2 regions of the Rhodomicrobium lacus genome follow, and region 2 is predicted to be linked to the other one. Evidence: riboswitches for the same ligand, from Rfam matches in the RefSeq annotation. Region 2 holds a riboswitch; the other holds the start of a gene.
What was found. A riboswitch is a leader RNA that binds a small molecule or an ion and turns the genes downstream of it on or off. The one in region 2 is predicted to bind cobalamin.
Positions count from the first base shown of each region.

Region 1: another riboswitch for cobalamin. It lies ahead of EK416_RS15630 (FecCD family ABC transporter permease); the one in region 2 lies ahead of EK416_RS17070 (ribonucleoside triphosphate reductase).

Region 1 covers NZ_RZNF01000012.1:1,358,844-1,366,119, reverse strand. The annotation lists gene EK416_RS15640 (Fic family protein) at 1-682, shown strand, start outside; gene gluQRS (tRNA glutamyl-Q(34) synthetase GluQRS) at 704-1,576, shown strand; cobalamin riboswitch at 1,626-1,823, shown strand; gene EK416_RS15630 (FecCD family ABC transporter permease) at 1,978-2,961, shown strand; gene EK416_RS15625 (ABC transporter ATP-binding protein) at 2,958-3,737, shown strand; gene EK416_RS15620 (ABC transporter substrate-binding protein) at 3,734-4,597, shown strand; gene bchE (magnesium-protoporphyrin IX monomethyl ester anaerobic oxidative cyclase) at 5,088-6,914, shown strand; gene EK416_RS15610 (GyrI-like domain-containing protein) at 7,006-7,276, opposite strand, start outside.
Region 2 covers NZ_RZNF01000012.1:1,670,943-1,678,218, reverse strand. The annotation lists gene EK416_RS17090 (short-chain fatty acyl-CoA regulator family protein) at 1-170, opposite strand, end outside; gene EK416_RS17085 (hypothetical protein) at 302-496, shown strand; gene EK416_RS17080 (anaerobic ribonucleoside-triphosphate reductase activating protein) at 668-1,288, opposite strand; gene nrdD (anaerobic ribonucleoside-triphosphate reductase) at 1,278-1,544, opposite strand; gene EK416_RS17070 (ribonucleoside triphosphate reductase) at 1,571-3,628, opposite strand; cobalamin riboswitch at 3,727-3,924, opposite strand; gene EK416_RS17065 (acyl-CoA thioesterase) at 4,156-4,548, shown strand; gene EK416_RS17060 (MmgE/PrpD family protein) at 4,598-6,151, shown strand; gene prpC (bifunctional 2-methylcitrate synthase/citrate synthase) at 6,163-7,276, shown strand, end outside.

The sequences.
Region 1 (7,276 bases), 310 kb from region 2:
CGGCGGATCCAGACCGGGCAACGCGGCTTTCGTTCCCCCGCCTCCGGAACGCTTGATGGAAGTGCTCGGCGAATTCGAGAAATTTTTGCACGACGAGAAAGCTGCCCTTCCCGTGCTCGTAAAAGCCGCGATGGCGCATGTGCAATTTGAGACGATCCATCCCTTCCTCGACGGAAACGGGCGGCTTGGCCGCCTTCTCATTACTTTCATCTTGTGCGAGAAAGGAATTCTCAAGCAGCCATTGTTGTATCTTAGTTTGTATTTCAAAACCAATAGAGAAAAATATTATGGTCTTCTTCAATCTGTGAGGGAAACCGGAAATTTGGAAGATTGGGTCAGGTTCTTTCTTGTGGGCGTGGCCGAAACGGCAAATCAAGCTACAGACACGGCAAAAAATATTCTTGCTTTGTTTGCGAAAGATAAGGAGAGAATAGTCAACTCAGGCAGACACGCAGCAAGTGTGTTCACTGTGTATGACTTCATGAAGAGGTATCCCGTCACGAACACAACCCGAATAAAGGATGACTGCGATCTTGCGCTTCCAACCGTGTTGCGCGCCTTGAACGCTCTTGAAAGTCTTGGCATCACAAAAGAAGCCACAGGAAAGGGACGACATAAAATATTCGTTTATGATAGATACCTATCTATTCTCAATCAAGGCGCGGAACCTTTCGCTAATTAGTCGAGCGCGACGGGTTGCGGCATGACCCATATCGGCCGCTTCGCGCCCTCGCCCACGGGGCCCTTGCATTTCGGCTCGCTCGTCGCCGCCGTCGCGAGCTATTGCGATGCGCGCGCTGCGGGCGGACGCTGGCTCGTGCGGATGGAAGACATCGACCCGCCGCGCGAGATGCCGGGGGCGGCGGCGCGCATCCTCGCGCAACTTGGGGCTTACGGTTTCGAGTGGGACGGCGACGTGTTGTTTCAGAGCGGGAGGCTCGATGCCTACGCGCACGCGCTCGAAACGCTCAGGCGCGCGGGAAACGTCTTCTGGTGCCGCTGCTCACGGGCCGATCTCGCCCGGATCGGCGGCGCGGTCTATCCCGGCACATGCCACGCCTTCACGGCGCCGCGCGACGATGCCGCCGTGCGCCTCCGCGTTCCCGCTGGCGTCGTGGACTTCGCCGATCGCGTGTTCGGTCCGCAGCGCGAGGACGTCGCTGCGACCGTGGGCGATTTCGTGGTGCTGCGCCGCGACGGGCTGTTCGCCTATCAACTCGCCGTGGTGGTCGACGATGCCTTTCAGGCTGTGACCGATGTCGTGCGCGGCGCCGATCTCCTCGACAACACCGCGCGGCAGATCGTGCTGCAACGGCTGCTCGGCCTGCCCGAGCCGCGATACATGCATCTGCCGCTCGCGCTCAACGCCGATGGCAGCAAGCTTTCCAAGCAGACGCACGCGAAGGAACTGCCGACCCCCGCCGATAGCCGCCTACTGTGGCGGGCACTCGCCTTTCTCGGGCAGGACGTGCCGCCGGAGATGCCGCCTGCGCCCTGCGCGGAAATTCTCCGCCACGGGGTCGGGCATTGGAGCCCCGCCGCCGTGCCACGCACAAGCCATATGCGGCTCGCCTGATCGCACGCGACGGGAAGCCCGTCGCATTGCCGTCGCTTTGGCTTTATGATAGGCCGCATCGAGCGCCGGTGCCCGCGCAAGCGGGTGAAACGGGAACGCGGTGAGGGACGCTCGATCCCGATTCCGCGGCTTCCCCCGCAACTGTAAGCGGCGAGCCGTCATCGAAGCCACTGAACGCGTGCGTTCGGGAAGGCGATGGCGGCCACGACCCGCGAGCCAGGAGACCGGCCGGCGCTGTAACTGTTGTCTCGACGCGTGCAAGCGGCCTCCGTCGCATGAAACGCTCTGGACACGCAACGTGCGACGGCGGGTCGGCGGAGGATGTCATTTTACAGGTTCCCCATACGGATTCGGCCGTAAAAGCGGCCGTGCTCGCGCCGCGCCGCAAGTGGCCGGTGACGATGCTGGCGCTCTTCGCGGTGGCGGCGCTGCTGGCCGTGCTTTCGCTCGGCGCGGGGCCGGTCGCGCTTTCGCCCGATACGGTTACGGCGGCGCTGTTCGGCGCAGGGACCGAGCCGCAACGTATCATCGTGCAGGAAATCCGCCTGCCGCGCGCGGTGCTGGCGCTCGCCATCGGCGCGATCCTCGGGCTTTCCGGCGCGGCGCTGCAAGGGCTGTTGCGCAACCCGCTGGCCTCGCCCGCGCTGTTCGGCGCGCCGCAGGCTGCGGCGTTCGGCGCGGTCGTCGTGATCGCAACGGGACTCGCCGATGCGCTGTCTTTCGCCCTGCCGGTGGCGGCGATCGCGGCGGCGTTCGCGTCGGTTTTCGTGCTGCTCGCAGTGGCGGGCCGCAACGCAAACCTTCTGATCCTCATCCTCGCTGGCCTCGCGCTTTCGGCTCTCGCGGGCGCGGGAACCGCGCTCGCGGTGAACCTCGCCCCGAATCCTTACGCCGCGCTCGAAATCACCTTCTGGCTGCTTGGCTCGCTCGAAGACCGGAGTTTCCAGCATGTGGCGCTGGCGCTTCCCTTCATCCTTGGGGGCGCGGCGATCCTGCTCGCCAACAGGAACGCGCTTCGGACGCTGAGCCTCGGCGAAGAGGCGGCGCAAAGCCTCGGCGTGGATGTGGCGCGGCTCCGGCTCGCGGTGATCGCGGGCGTGGCGCTCGGTGTCGGCGGCGCGGTGGCGGTTTCGGGAACCATCGGCTTTATCGGCCTGGTCGCGCCGCATCTCGCGCGCCCGCTCGTCGGCCACGACCCCGCGCGGCTGCTGCTGCCGAGCGCGGCCATCGGCGCGGCGTTGCTTCTTGCCGCCGACATCGCCGTGCGCCTCATTCCGTCGACGACCGACATAAAAGTCGGCGTGCTGACGGCGATCATCGGCGTTCCTTTCTTTCTTTATCTGATCGTGCGCGACCGCCGCGCACTGACGGGCGGCCTCTCATGAGCGCGGCTTATCTCTCGGCGCGCGGTCTCGGTGTCCGGCTCGGCGCGCGCGACCTCATCGCGGATGTGTCGTTCGACCTGCCGCGCGGCTGCCTCGCCGCCGTGATCGGCCCGAACGGCGCGGGCAAGACGACGCTGCTCCGCGCGCTCGCGGGGCTCGTGCCGTCGCGCGGGGAAATCCGGGCGGGCGGCGGCGACGCGGCGGCGCTGCCGATCCGCGAGCGCGCCCTTCGCTTCGCGTATCTGCCGCAAGGCCACGCGGTGCATTGGCCGCTGCCGGTGCGCGATGTGGTGGCGCTCGGCCGCTATCCGCATGGCGCGACCGATCCCGCGAATCTCCCGGCCCGCGACGCCGAAGCCGTCGCGCGTGCCATCGCCGCCGCCGATCTGGGCGCGCTCGCCGACCGCCCCGTCACCGAGTTGTCCGGCGGCGAGAAGGCCCGCGTGGCGCTCGCCCGTATGCTGGCGGTCGAAGCGCCGGTCGTGCTGGCGGACGAGCCCATCGCGTCCCTCGACCCGCGCTATCAGCTCGACGTGATGGCGCTGCTTCGGGACACGGCGCTCGGCGGTGCGCTCGTGCTGGTGGTGACGCACGATCTCGGCCTTGCCGCGCGGTTTGCGGACCGCGTGCTGGTCATGAAAGACGGACGGCTGATCGAATCCGGGGCGCCCGCCGTCGCGTTGTCGCCCGAGATGCTGGCGCACGCGTTCCATATCGGTGCCTTCCGGGCGGAGCATGACGGCGCGCCCGTGCTCGTTCCGTGGGTCGCGCCGTGATCCGCTTCGCCGCCGCCTGCATGATGCTGTTTGCCTCGCTCGCCGTCGCTGTCGCCGCCGCCGATTCGCCGCGCCGCATCGTGTCCATCAATCTCTGTACCGACCAGCTTCTTCTCACGCTCGCGGACAGCGATCAGATCGCCGGACTTAGCCCCTATTCGCGCGACGCCTCGCAAAGCTGGCTGGCGATGGAAGCGCGCGCTTTCCCGAAATTGTCCGGCACGGCGGAGGATGCCCTTATCGCAGAACCGGACCTCGTGCTCGCCGGGCGCTTCACGCGGCTTGCCACGCGTCAGATATTGAAAGCGAAGGGTGTGCCGGTCGCGGAGTTCGATGTCGCCCGCTCCATCAACGACGCGAAACTGCAAATTCGGCGCATGGCCGCGCTCGTCGGCCATCCAGACCGCGCGGAACCGCACATCGCGCGGATCGACGCCGCTTTGCTTCGCGCCCGCGCCGCGGCGTCGCGCGTGCATTCGCGGGTGCTGGCCGTTTCGCGGCGCGGCTGGGTGTTCGGGGGGGAATCGATGACAACGTCCCTTCTGGCCGCCGCCGGTCTCGTGAACGCCGCCGGAGACATGGGCCTGTCGCATGGCGGTTTCGCGTCGCTGGAGGCCATCGTGATGACGCGGCCCGATTTCATTCTCGTCACAAATGTTCGTGATAGCCCGCGCGATCAGGGCGAAGCGCTGCTGGTGCACCCTGCGCTGCAAAAGCTGTATCCGCTCGCGCGCCGCATCGTGATTCCCGAGCCGCTCACGACATGCGGCGGACCGATGCTGGCGGATGCGCTCGACAGCCTCGCCGCTCAGGTTTCGGCGCTTGAGGCAAGTAAAGCCACGCCTGAGTTTTCACGGTGAGATTCAACGCGCATCGGGTCAGAACGCCGCGCAAAGCGCCGCGAAAGGCCGCTTGCATTCGTCTCAAGCGGGTGCAATAAGTCGAGTTTGATGGTGCTTCGATGGTCTTAATCGTCGAAGATAATAGGTAATAAGGCTGACACTCCAACCTCATAAAAGAAGGGTGGATACTTGGCTTTGTTCGCGCAGGTAAATATCTGCCGCGAAGTGGCAAGTTTGCCAAGCTATTACCGGCCATTGGAACAGACCGAATCCGCTGGAGGGTGGTTCAGAAGCTATGATGACCTTCAACTCTACCGGCCGGTTTCTGATTTGTCGCGGAATCGCCGACGCTTTCTGAGGAGCGTTGCTGATGTCGGTGCGGCATATCCGGACGACGGCCCCTATCGGATCATGGCGTAGCTCACGCTTCCGGCTTTGTCCACCCCGCGACATCATCACACTCATCAAAAGGCGTTGACGGGACAGCGGCCCCCCAAGGAGGCGATGCATGCGGATTGTACTTATCCATCCAAACTATCATTCGGGCGGCGCCGAAATCGCGGGCCGATGGTCCCCCTCGTGGGTGGCCTACCTCGCCGGTTATCTGAAGGCGGGCGGTTATTCCGACATCCGCTTCATCGACGCGATGACGGATAACCTCACCGAAGATGAACTTCGCGCGATCCTCGCCGAGGAAAAGCCCGACATCGTCGGCTCGACGGCCATTACGCCGTCCATCTACAAGGCCGAGCGCGCGCTGCAGATCGCCAAGGAAGTTCACCCGAACGTGGTGACGGTGCTGGGCGGCATCCACGGCACGTTCATGTATTCCCAGATCCTGCACGAAGCCCCGTGGATCGACGCCATCATCCGCGGCGAAGGCGAAGCGGTGATGCTGAACCTCGTGAAGGCGGTCGACAAGGGCGAATGGCCCGACAGCCGCGGCCAGGTCCACGGCATCGCCTATCAGGAAGGCTCGAAAGTCATCGCCACCCCGGCCGAGCCGCCGATCCGCGACGTCGACACCATCGTCGCCGACTGGTCCATCCTCGACTGGACGAAGTATCACTACATCCCGATGAACACGCGCGTCGCCACGCCGAACATGGCGCGCGGCTGTCCGTTCACCTGCTCCTTCTGCTCGCAGTGGAAGTTCTGGCGCGATTATCGCGTGAGAAAGCCGAAGCTCGTCGTCGACGAAATCGAGTCGCTGTATCGCGACCACAATGTGGGCTTCTTCATCCTCGCCGACGAAGAGCCGACGATCAACCGCAAGGCGTTCGTGGCGTTCTGCGAAGAACTCATCGCCCGCAATCTGCCGGTGCTCTGGGGTATCAACACCCGCGTGACCGACATCCTGCGCGACGAAGACCTGCTTCCGCTCTACCGCAAGGCGGGCCTCGTCCACATCTCGCTCGGCACCGAAGCGGCGGCGCAGCTCAACCTCGACCTGTTCAACAAGGAAACGACGGTTGCGCAGAACAAGAAGGCCATCGACCTTCTGCGCGCGAACGGCATCGTGACCGAAGCGCAGTTCATCGTCGGCCTCGAAAACGAGACGCTCGAAACGCTCGAAGAAACCTACAAGATGGTTCGCGAGTGGAACCCGGACATGGCCAACTGGTCGATGTTCACGCCGTGGCCATTCTCGGACCTCTACCGCGAACTCGGCGACACGGTCGAAGTGTTCGACTTCGAGAAGTATAACTTCGTCACCCCGATCATGAAGCCGAAGGCGATCGACCGCGGCGAACTGCTCGACGGCGTGATGAAGAACTACCGCCGCTTCTACATGAACAAGGCGCTGTGGGGCTATCCGTGGGTGCGTGGCGACAAGGTGCGCCGCAAGTATCTGCTCGGCTGCCTGAAGGCGTTCCTGCTCTCGGCCTGGCAGCGGCAGTTCTACGATCTCGGCAAGCGCGGCTACTGGGGTCCGCAGACGAAGAAGAAGCTCAAGTTCGACTTCGATACGTCGCGCACGCTCGAAAAGACACCCGAGCTTCAGATCGCCTCCAACCAGTGGAAGGCCGCGCCGAAGCGCAAGGCCGAAACCTCTCCGATGGCAGCGGCTGCCGCGAAGGTGCGCGGTGAAGATGTGAACGATCCGCAGAAGGTCATGGCTTGCGGAGGCGGTGACCAGCAGCTCGATGAGGCAACGATGGCAGCGGCCATCGGCGGCAGCGTCTCGAAGCCCGCGACCGACGCGGGATGCGGGTGCTCGGGAGAGTCCAAGCACGAGCACACCGAAGCCGGCGAGTGCAAGGGTCACGGCCCGGAAGGCAGCTGCGGCTGCGAGACGGCCGAAACAAAGACCGACGCGCCCGCAAAGGTTTAGAGAAAAGAGAAGCGCCGCGTGAAAGCGGCGCTCGTATCGCCTGAGGCCGGGTTCGCCCGGCCTTTTTTATGTCGGCTTGCCGCCGGGTTCGTCATCGCGACAACCCGAACTGGATTTCTATGCGGTGGTAAGCCGCCCCCGGCCCGTTCCAGTCATGATAGACTTCCCGGCTCTCGCCGGAAAAGACGTGCCGCGATCGTTCGATCTCGGCGACGAGCGGTGCATAACCTTGCGTGAAAAGCGTCCGCATAGACCCTTGATGGACGACAGACGCGACGATGATCGGTTCGAGATGGACGAGTTCGATGGCGCCCTGATACGCGTCAGGCTTCGCAACCGGTCGGCAGATGGCCCAGTCGAAC
Region 2 (7,276 bases):
AAGGCCGCATTGATGCGAAGCAGAACAGGCACGGTCAACGGGCGCTGGTTCTTTTCAAGTTGGTTCAGATAGCTCGGCGACAGACCAATCGCTTCCGCGAAGGCAATCTGGGTCAGCCCGCGTTCCTCTCGCAGCCGCTTCAGCTTCACACCGACGAAGACCTTCTTCATGCTCCTATTCCATTCGCAATATTTGCAAAACGGGAGGGCGTCCTTCGCAAAACCCCGCAAATTCAACCCTATCTCGAAATTTTTTCGGCGAATATTGTGTGATCCAACACAGACCGCAAGGAATTTCGCAAATGCGACTCATCGTCAAGGCATCGGATACGCCCCCCGTATCGACGAGCGAGACGCCGCGATGGCCGGACCGGCCCGAAGGCTTCGCACTCTCCGCCAGCCCTCGCGGCAGCGATCCCGACTGGCCTGAGTTTGGCTCCTGCGAGTTCGGCGACGGTTCGCGCCGGATCGGAAAAGCGGCGGACCTGTTTCGATAGGAGTGCCCTTCGCCGCGCGCGCTCGCTTCTCGCCTACCCTTAATCGCGTGCCGTCGAGCCACGGGCAGGCGGCGCAAGGCCGTCGGCACGCGATGGACGCCGCGCTTGTTCTCTTTATCGCGTAGAGACGGATTTACCGATCAGGTTGAGTGAACCTGATCGGATCCGGCTCTAGGCAGCAAGCGCGGCGTCTGTACATCCATGCGCCCGAAATGGCTGGATGCGATTGTTCGCGATGCCGAGCGCGGCCAGTTCGGCGGCGATCCGCGCGACCGCCGCTTCATCAAGCAGCGCGGGGTGAACCGTGGTCCGCGTCTCGAACGCGGCGCCGCTCGCCACCAGCAGCCGCAAGCTTTCCGCCGCGCGCTCGCCGCTGCCGGGGATGCCCGTGACACGCTCATACTTCGCAAACGGCGCTTTCACGTCGAAGCCGACCCAGTCGACAAGCGGCAAAACGGCCGCGAGCCGCGCCGGATAAGGCCCCGCGCTATGGAGGCCGACCTTGAAGCCCATGGCGCGCACCTCCGCCATCGCCTCCGGCAGATGTGTCTGCAAGGTCGGCTCGCCGCCGGAAAACACCACGGCATCGAGCAGTCCGCGCCGCGTTTCGAGCAACGCGCGCACTTCGGCCCATGACGGCCCCGCGCCACTGCCCGCCCGCATCAGCGAGGCGTTGTGGCAATAGCGGCAGGCCCAGGGGCAGCCCTGACAGAAAACGGTCGCCGCAAGCTGCCCCGGCCAATCCACGGAGGAAAGGCGGGCAAGCCCGCCAATCTCGATGCTATCTTGCATCTTGCGCGCTTTCCGGGCGGAAAACCGCAAACACTTTTCCTGAAAGCGTTTTGGTCATCGCGCTCTTGTCGGCGTCGGCGCGCTCGGCCTTGCATTCGCGGAAATACTGCCGCTCGTTGAATTCGCCGACCTTGCCCTGATTGAACGACGAGACGGGCCGGTGATAGCCCATCACGCGCGTCCAGACTTCGCAGGGCTGGCGCTCCTCGTCGGTCAGGGTCACGTCGTCGGCGGTGGGGGTCCAATGTGCGTTCATGTCTCTTCTCCCTCGTTTGATGGAAATCAGGCCGCCGCCTTGCGCGCAGCGAGGCGTGCGCGCTTCGCCGCAAGCCGCTCCTCGTCGCAGATGGGGCAGAACTTGTGCTCGCCTGCGATGTAGCCGTGCGTTGGACAGATCGAGAATGTCGGGGTCACGGTGATGTAGGGGATGCGGAAGTTTTCGAGCGCGCGGCGCACGAGCTTCTTGCAGGCTTCCACCGAAGAGATGCGCTCGCCCATGTAGAGATGCAGCACCGTGCCGCCCGTGTATTTCTGCTGAAGCGGCTCCTGCCGGGCCAACGCCTCGAACGGATCGTCGGTGAACCCGACCGGCAACTGGCTGGAGTTGGTGTAATAGGGCGTCTCGTCCGTGCCCGCCTGAAGGATACCTGCGAAACGCTTCTTGTCCTCGCGCGCAAAGCGGTAGGTCGTGCCCTCCGCGGGCGTCGCTTCGAGGTTATAGAGGTGGCCGGTTTCTTCCTGAAACGCCACCATCTTCGCCCGAACGTGATCGAGGAAACGCAGCGCGAAGGCGTGGCCCCACGGCGTCGAGATATCTTCGGCGTCGTCGGTGAAATTGCGGATCATCTCGTTGAGGCCGTTCACGCCGAGCGTCGAGAAATGATTGCGGAGCGTGCCGAGATAGCGCTTCGTATACGGGAACAGCCCCGCATCCATGTGGCGCTGGATGATCTTGCGCTTGATTTCGAGGCTGTTGCGGCCGATGTCGAGCAACTCATCGAGCCGCGCGAACAAGGCCGCCTCGTCGCCCTTGTGCAGGAAGCCGAGCCGCGCGCAGTTCACGGTGACCACGCCGACCGAGCCCGTCTGCTCCGCCGAGCCGAACAACCCGTTGCCGCGCTTCAGAAGCTCCGTCAGGTCGAGCTGGAGGCGGCAGCACATGGACCGCACCATGTTGGGCTTCAGTTCCGAGTTCACGAAATTCTGGAAATAGGGCAGGCCGTATTTCGCGGTCATCTCGAAGAGGCGCGTCGCGTTTTCGCTCTCCCACGGGAAATCCGGTGTGATGTTGTAGGTCGGGATCGGGAAGGTGAACACCCGGCCTTTCGCGTCGCCCGCCGTCATGACCTCCATGTAAGCGCGGTTGATCATGTCCATTTCGGACTGGAGATCGCCATAGGTGAAGTCCACCTCCTTGCCGCCGATCATCGGAACCTGCTCGCGGAGGTCTTCCGGGCAGGTCCAGTCGAAGGTCAGGTTCGTGAAAGGCGTCTGCGTGCCCCAGCGTGACGGCACGTTGAGGTTATAGATCAGTTCCTGAATGCACTGGCGCACCTCGCCGTAAGGCAATCTGTCCTTGCGGATGAAAGGCGCCATGTAGGTATCGAACGATGAGAACGCCTGCGCGCCCGCCCATTCGTTCTGAAGCGTGCCAAGGAAGTTCACGATCTGTCCGACCGCGCTCGACAGGTGCTTCGGCGGCGCGGCCTCGACCTTGCCCGGCACGCCGTTCAGCCCTTCCTGCAACAGCGTCCGCAACGACCAGCCCGCGCAATAGCCCGCCAGCATGTCGAGATCGTGGATGTGGATGTCGCCGTCGCGATGCGCGCGGCCCACTTCCGGCGGGTAGACGTGGCTGAGCCAGTAATTGGCCACCACCTTGCCGGAGACGTTCAGGATCAGGCCGCCAAGCGAATAGCCCTGATTGGCGTTTGCGTTCACGCGCCAGTCCGCGCGCTCCAGATATTCGTTGATCGAGCTTTCGACGTCGATGGCGGCGTGGCGGTCGGCGCGAAGCCGTGCGCGCTGTTCGCGATAGACGATGTAGGCGCGGGCCGTCGCGAAGTGGTTCGCGGAGATCAGCACCTGTTCGACGATGTCCTGAATTTCCTCGATGTGCGGCGACCGGTCCGCGAAGCGATGAGCGATCACCTTCACCGCCTGAATGGCGAGAAGATGCGCCTCGGTGGCGTCGAAATCGCCGGTGGCGCGGCCCGCACGCTCGACAGCGGAGCGGATCTTCGCCGCGTCGAACGGCGCGAGCGCGCCCGAGCGCTTCACGATGCTGAGCGGCAGGCGGGCGGCGGAAATTACCGCCGTGGAGTCAGGACTGGAAGACAAGTGAACCCCCGTTGGATCATGGGGGCGGGGCCGACAGACGCGCGAACGAAACCGGCTTCACCGGTCGCGGCACGGCCTGCGGGCACCCCGCCCGAGGACGATATTCCGATGTCGCGGCAGGTCTCCTGGCTCGCGGGTCAATGCTTCCGTCTGGCCTTCCCGGCGCTTTCGCACCAGTGACGCGATCGACGGCGGCTCGCCGCTTACAGTTGCGGGGGCAGCGCCGGACTTGCACCGGCTTCCCTCTTGGCTCCCGAATCTTGCGCTATCGGGGGACCGTGACCCCCATATTTAGGGTGCTGAGTCGCGCCGCCTCGCAACGAGTGATTCGGTGTGCGCACGGAAAGATGTGAACAGCGGGGACGAAAGGAAAAAGAGCTTGCCGGGCTGCGGCATGTCACAGGAGACGACGTTCGCAACTTTCGCAGATTTGCGGCTCGCCCTTCGCAAACATCCACATTTTCAGTCCTTACCGCGTTCTTTCTCTTGCGGATATTGTGAAGCCCGAAATGAAAGCGGGCGCCCGAATGCAAACCCTGATTGACGACGCCGCCACAGAGGCGGCGACCATCTTCGTGGAGATGGTCTTCCCCGAACAGGCGAACCATTACGGCACGCTGTTCGGCGGCAATGCTCTGAACCTCATGGGCAAGGCCGCCTTTGTCGCGGCCACGCGGCGCGCGCGCCGCGCCGTGGTGATGGCGACATCCGACAAGGTGGAATTCCACGTGCCCGTCAAGGTGGGAGAACTCGTCGAACTTTCCGCCCGCGTCGTGCGCGTAGGCCGCGCTTCGATGACCGTCGAAGTCTCGATGATGGCCGAAAAGCTGCTTTCGGGCGAGCGCCGCCTCGCCGTGCGCGGCTCGTTCGAGATGGTGGCCGTCGACGAAGCAGGCCGCCCCACAGCGTTTCGCCCCTGATTTCAAAGACAATTTTCTAGCCGCCGCTGCCAAGAGAGGAACCTGCCCCGTGAAGTCGCATACCGTTCGCACATACAAATCCGCCGAGCCTTTGCCCCGCGCCGAACAACTCGCCTGGAAGATCGCCGAAGTCGCCGCCGACCCGGTCGCGGTCGAACCTGCCGTGGTCGAGATGATCGGCAACCGCATCATCGACAATGCCGCCGTTGCCGCCGCTTCGCTCGCACGCCGCCCGGTGGCCAACGCCCGCAATCAGGCGCTCTCGCATCCCTTCAAGCCCGGCGCGAGCGTGTTCGGCATCGCCTCGCATCGCCGCTTCTCGCCCGAATGGGCGGCGTGGGCCAATGGCGTCGCCGTGCGTGAACTCGACTTCCACGATACGTTCCTCGCCGCCGACTATTCGCATCCGGGCGACAACATCCCGCCGATCCTTGCCGTCGCCCAGCATTGCGGGCTTTCCGGCGAAGCGCTCGTGCGCGGCCTCGCGGCGGGCTACGAAATTCAGGTCAATCTCGTAAAAGGCATTTGCCTGCATGAGCACAAGATCGACCATATCGCCCATCTCGGACCGTCGGCTGCGGCAGGCATCGGCGCGGCGCTGGGGCTTCCGGTGGAGACGATCTGGCAGGCCGTGCAGCAGGCGCTGCATGTGACGACGACGACGCGGCAGTCGCGCAAGGGCGAGATTTCGAGCTGGAAGGCTTACGCGCCCGCTTTCGCCGGCAAGATGGCGGTCGAGGCGGTGGATCGAGCCATGCGCGGCGAAGGCGCACCGTCGCCCGCATGGGAAGGCGAGGACGGTTTCATCGCATGGCTGCTTTCCGGCCCGAAGGCGGAATACACCGTGCCGTTGCCTGAGAAAGGCGAGCCGAAGCGCGCCATTCTCGACACCTACACCAAGGAATACTCGGCGGAATATCAGAGCCAGGCGCTGATCGACCTCGCGCGGCGGATGCGCGAAAAGATCGGCAATCTCGCGGCCATCGAAAACATCGTTATCCACACGAGCCATCACACCCATTACGTGATCGGCACGGGTGCGAACGACCCGCAGAAGATGGACCCGAACGCGAGCCGCGAAACGCTCGACCATTCCATCATGTACATCTTCGCGGTCGCGCTGGAAGACGGCGGCTGGCACCACGTGCATTCCTATGCGCCGGAGCGCGCGAAGCGGCCCGAAACCGTTGCGCTGTGGCACAAGATTTCGACCGTCGAAGATGCGGAGTGGACGCGCCGCTATCATAGCCGCGACCCGAAGGAAAAGGCGTTCGGCGGCCGCGTCGTCGTCACCCTGCGTGACGGCCACGTGATCGAGGACGAGCTTGCCATCGCCGACGCCAACCCGCTCGGCGCGCGCCCCTTCGCCCGCCCGCAATACATCGAGAAGTTCCTCACGCTTTCGGAAGGAATCGTCTCCCCCGCCGAGCAACAGCGCTTTCTCGAAACGGTGGACCGGCTCGAACGGCTGCGCGGCGAAGAGCTTCTGGGGCTGAATTTCACCGTCGATCCCGTCGCGCTTGGCGCCGAGCGGGCGACCGGCCTTTTCGAATGGAACGGCACATCGCGCGAGACGGGCCGCTCAGCCGTCGTCGGCGCTTAGGGAGGACAACCATGCTACAGGACGCAACGAAGGCCGCCGGGCCGAAGCCGAAGAAGTCGGTCGCGCTTTCCGGCATCATCGCGGGCAACACCGCGCTGTGCACGGTGGGCCGCACCGGCAACGACCTCCATTATCGCGGCTACGACATTCTCGACGTGGCCGAAACCTGCGAATTCGAGGAGATCGCGCATCTCCTCATTCACGGGGCGCTGCCGACGCCGACGGAGCTTCACGCTTACAAGACGAAGCTGAAGGCGCTGCGCGGCCTTCCTTCGGCGGTCCGCGTCGCGCTCGAAGCGCTGCCGGCCGCCTCCCATCCCATGGACGTACTCAGATCGGGCGTGTCCGCGCTCGGCTGCGTGCTGCCGGAGCCGGTCGACCACAACCATCCAGCTGCGCGCGATGTGGCCGACCGGCTCCTGGCTTCGCTGGGTTCCATGCTGCTCTACTGGCATCACTTCGCGCATAATGGCCGCCGCATCGAGGTGCACACCGACGACGATTCCATCGGCGGGCACTTCCTGCACCTGCTGCATGGCGAACGCCCGCGCGAAAGCCACGTCCGCGCGATGCACACCTCGCTGATTCTCTACGCCGAGCATGAGTTCAACGCGTCCACCTTCACCGCACGCTCCATCGCGAGCACGGGATCGGATCTGTATTCCGCGGTGACGGGCGCGATCGGTGCGCTGCGCGGGCCGAAGCATGGCGGCGCGAACGAGGCGGCCTTCGAGATCCAGAAGCGTTACAATTCAGCCGATGAGGCGGAAGCCGATATCCGCCGCCGCGTCGAGGCTAAAGAGGTCGTTATCGGCTTCGGCCATCCCGTCTATACGGTCGCCGACCCCCGCAACAAGGTCATCAAGGAAGTCGCCCGCCGCCTGTCGCACGAGGTCGGCGCGACGAAGATGTTCGAGATCGCCGCGCGCATCGAAAGCGTGATGGCGGAGACGAAGAAGATGTTCCCGAACCTCGACTGGTTCAGCGCCGTGTCCTATCACCAGATGGGCGTTCCGACCGCGATGTTCACGCCGCTGTTCGTCATCTCGCGCACGAGCGGCTGGGCGGCGCATATCATCGAGCAGCGGCAGGACAACAAGATTATCCGCCCGTCCGCGAATTATG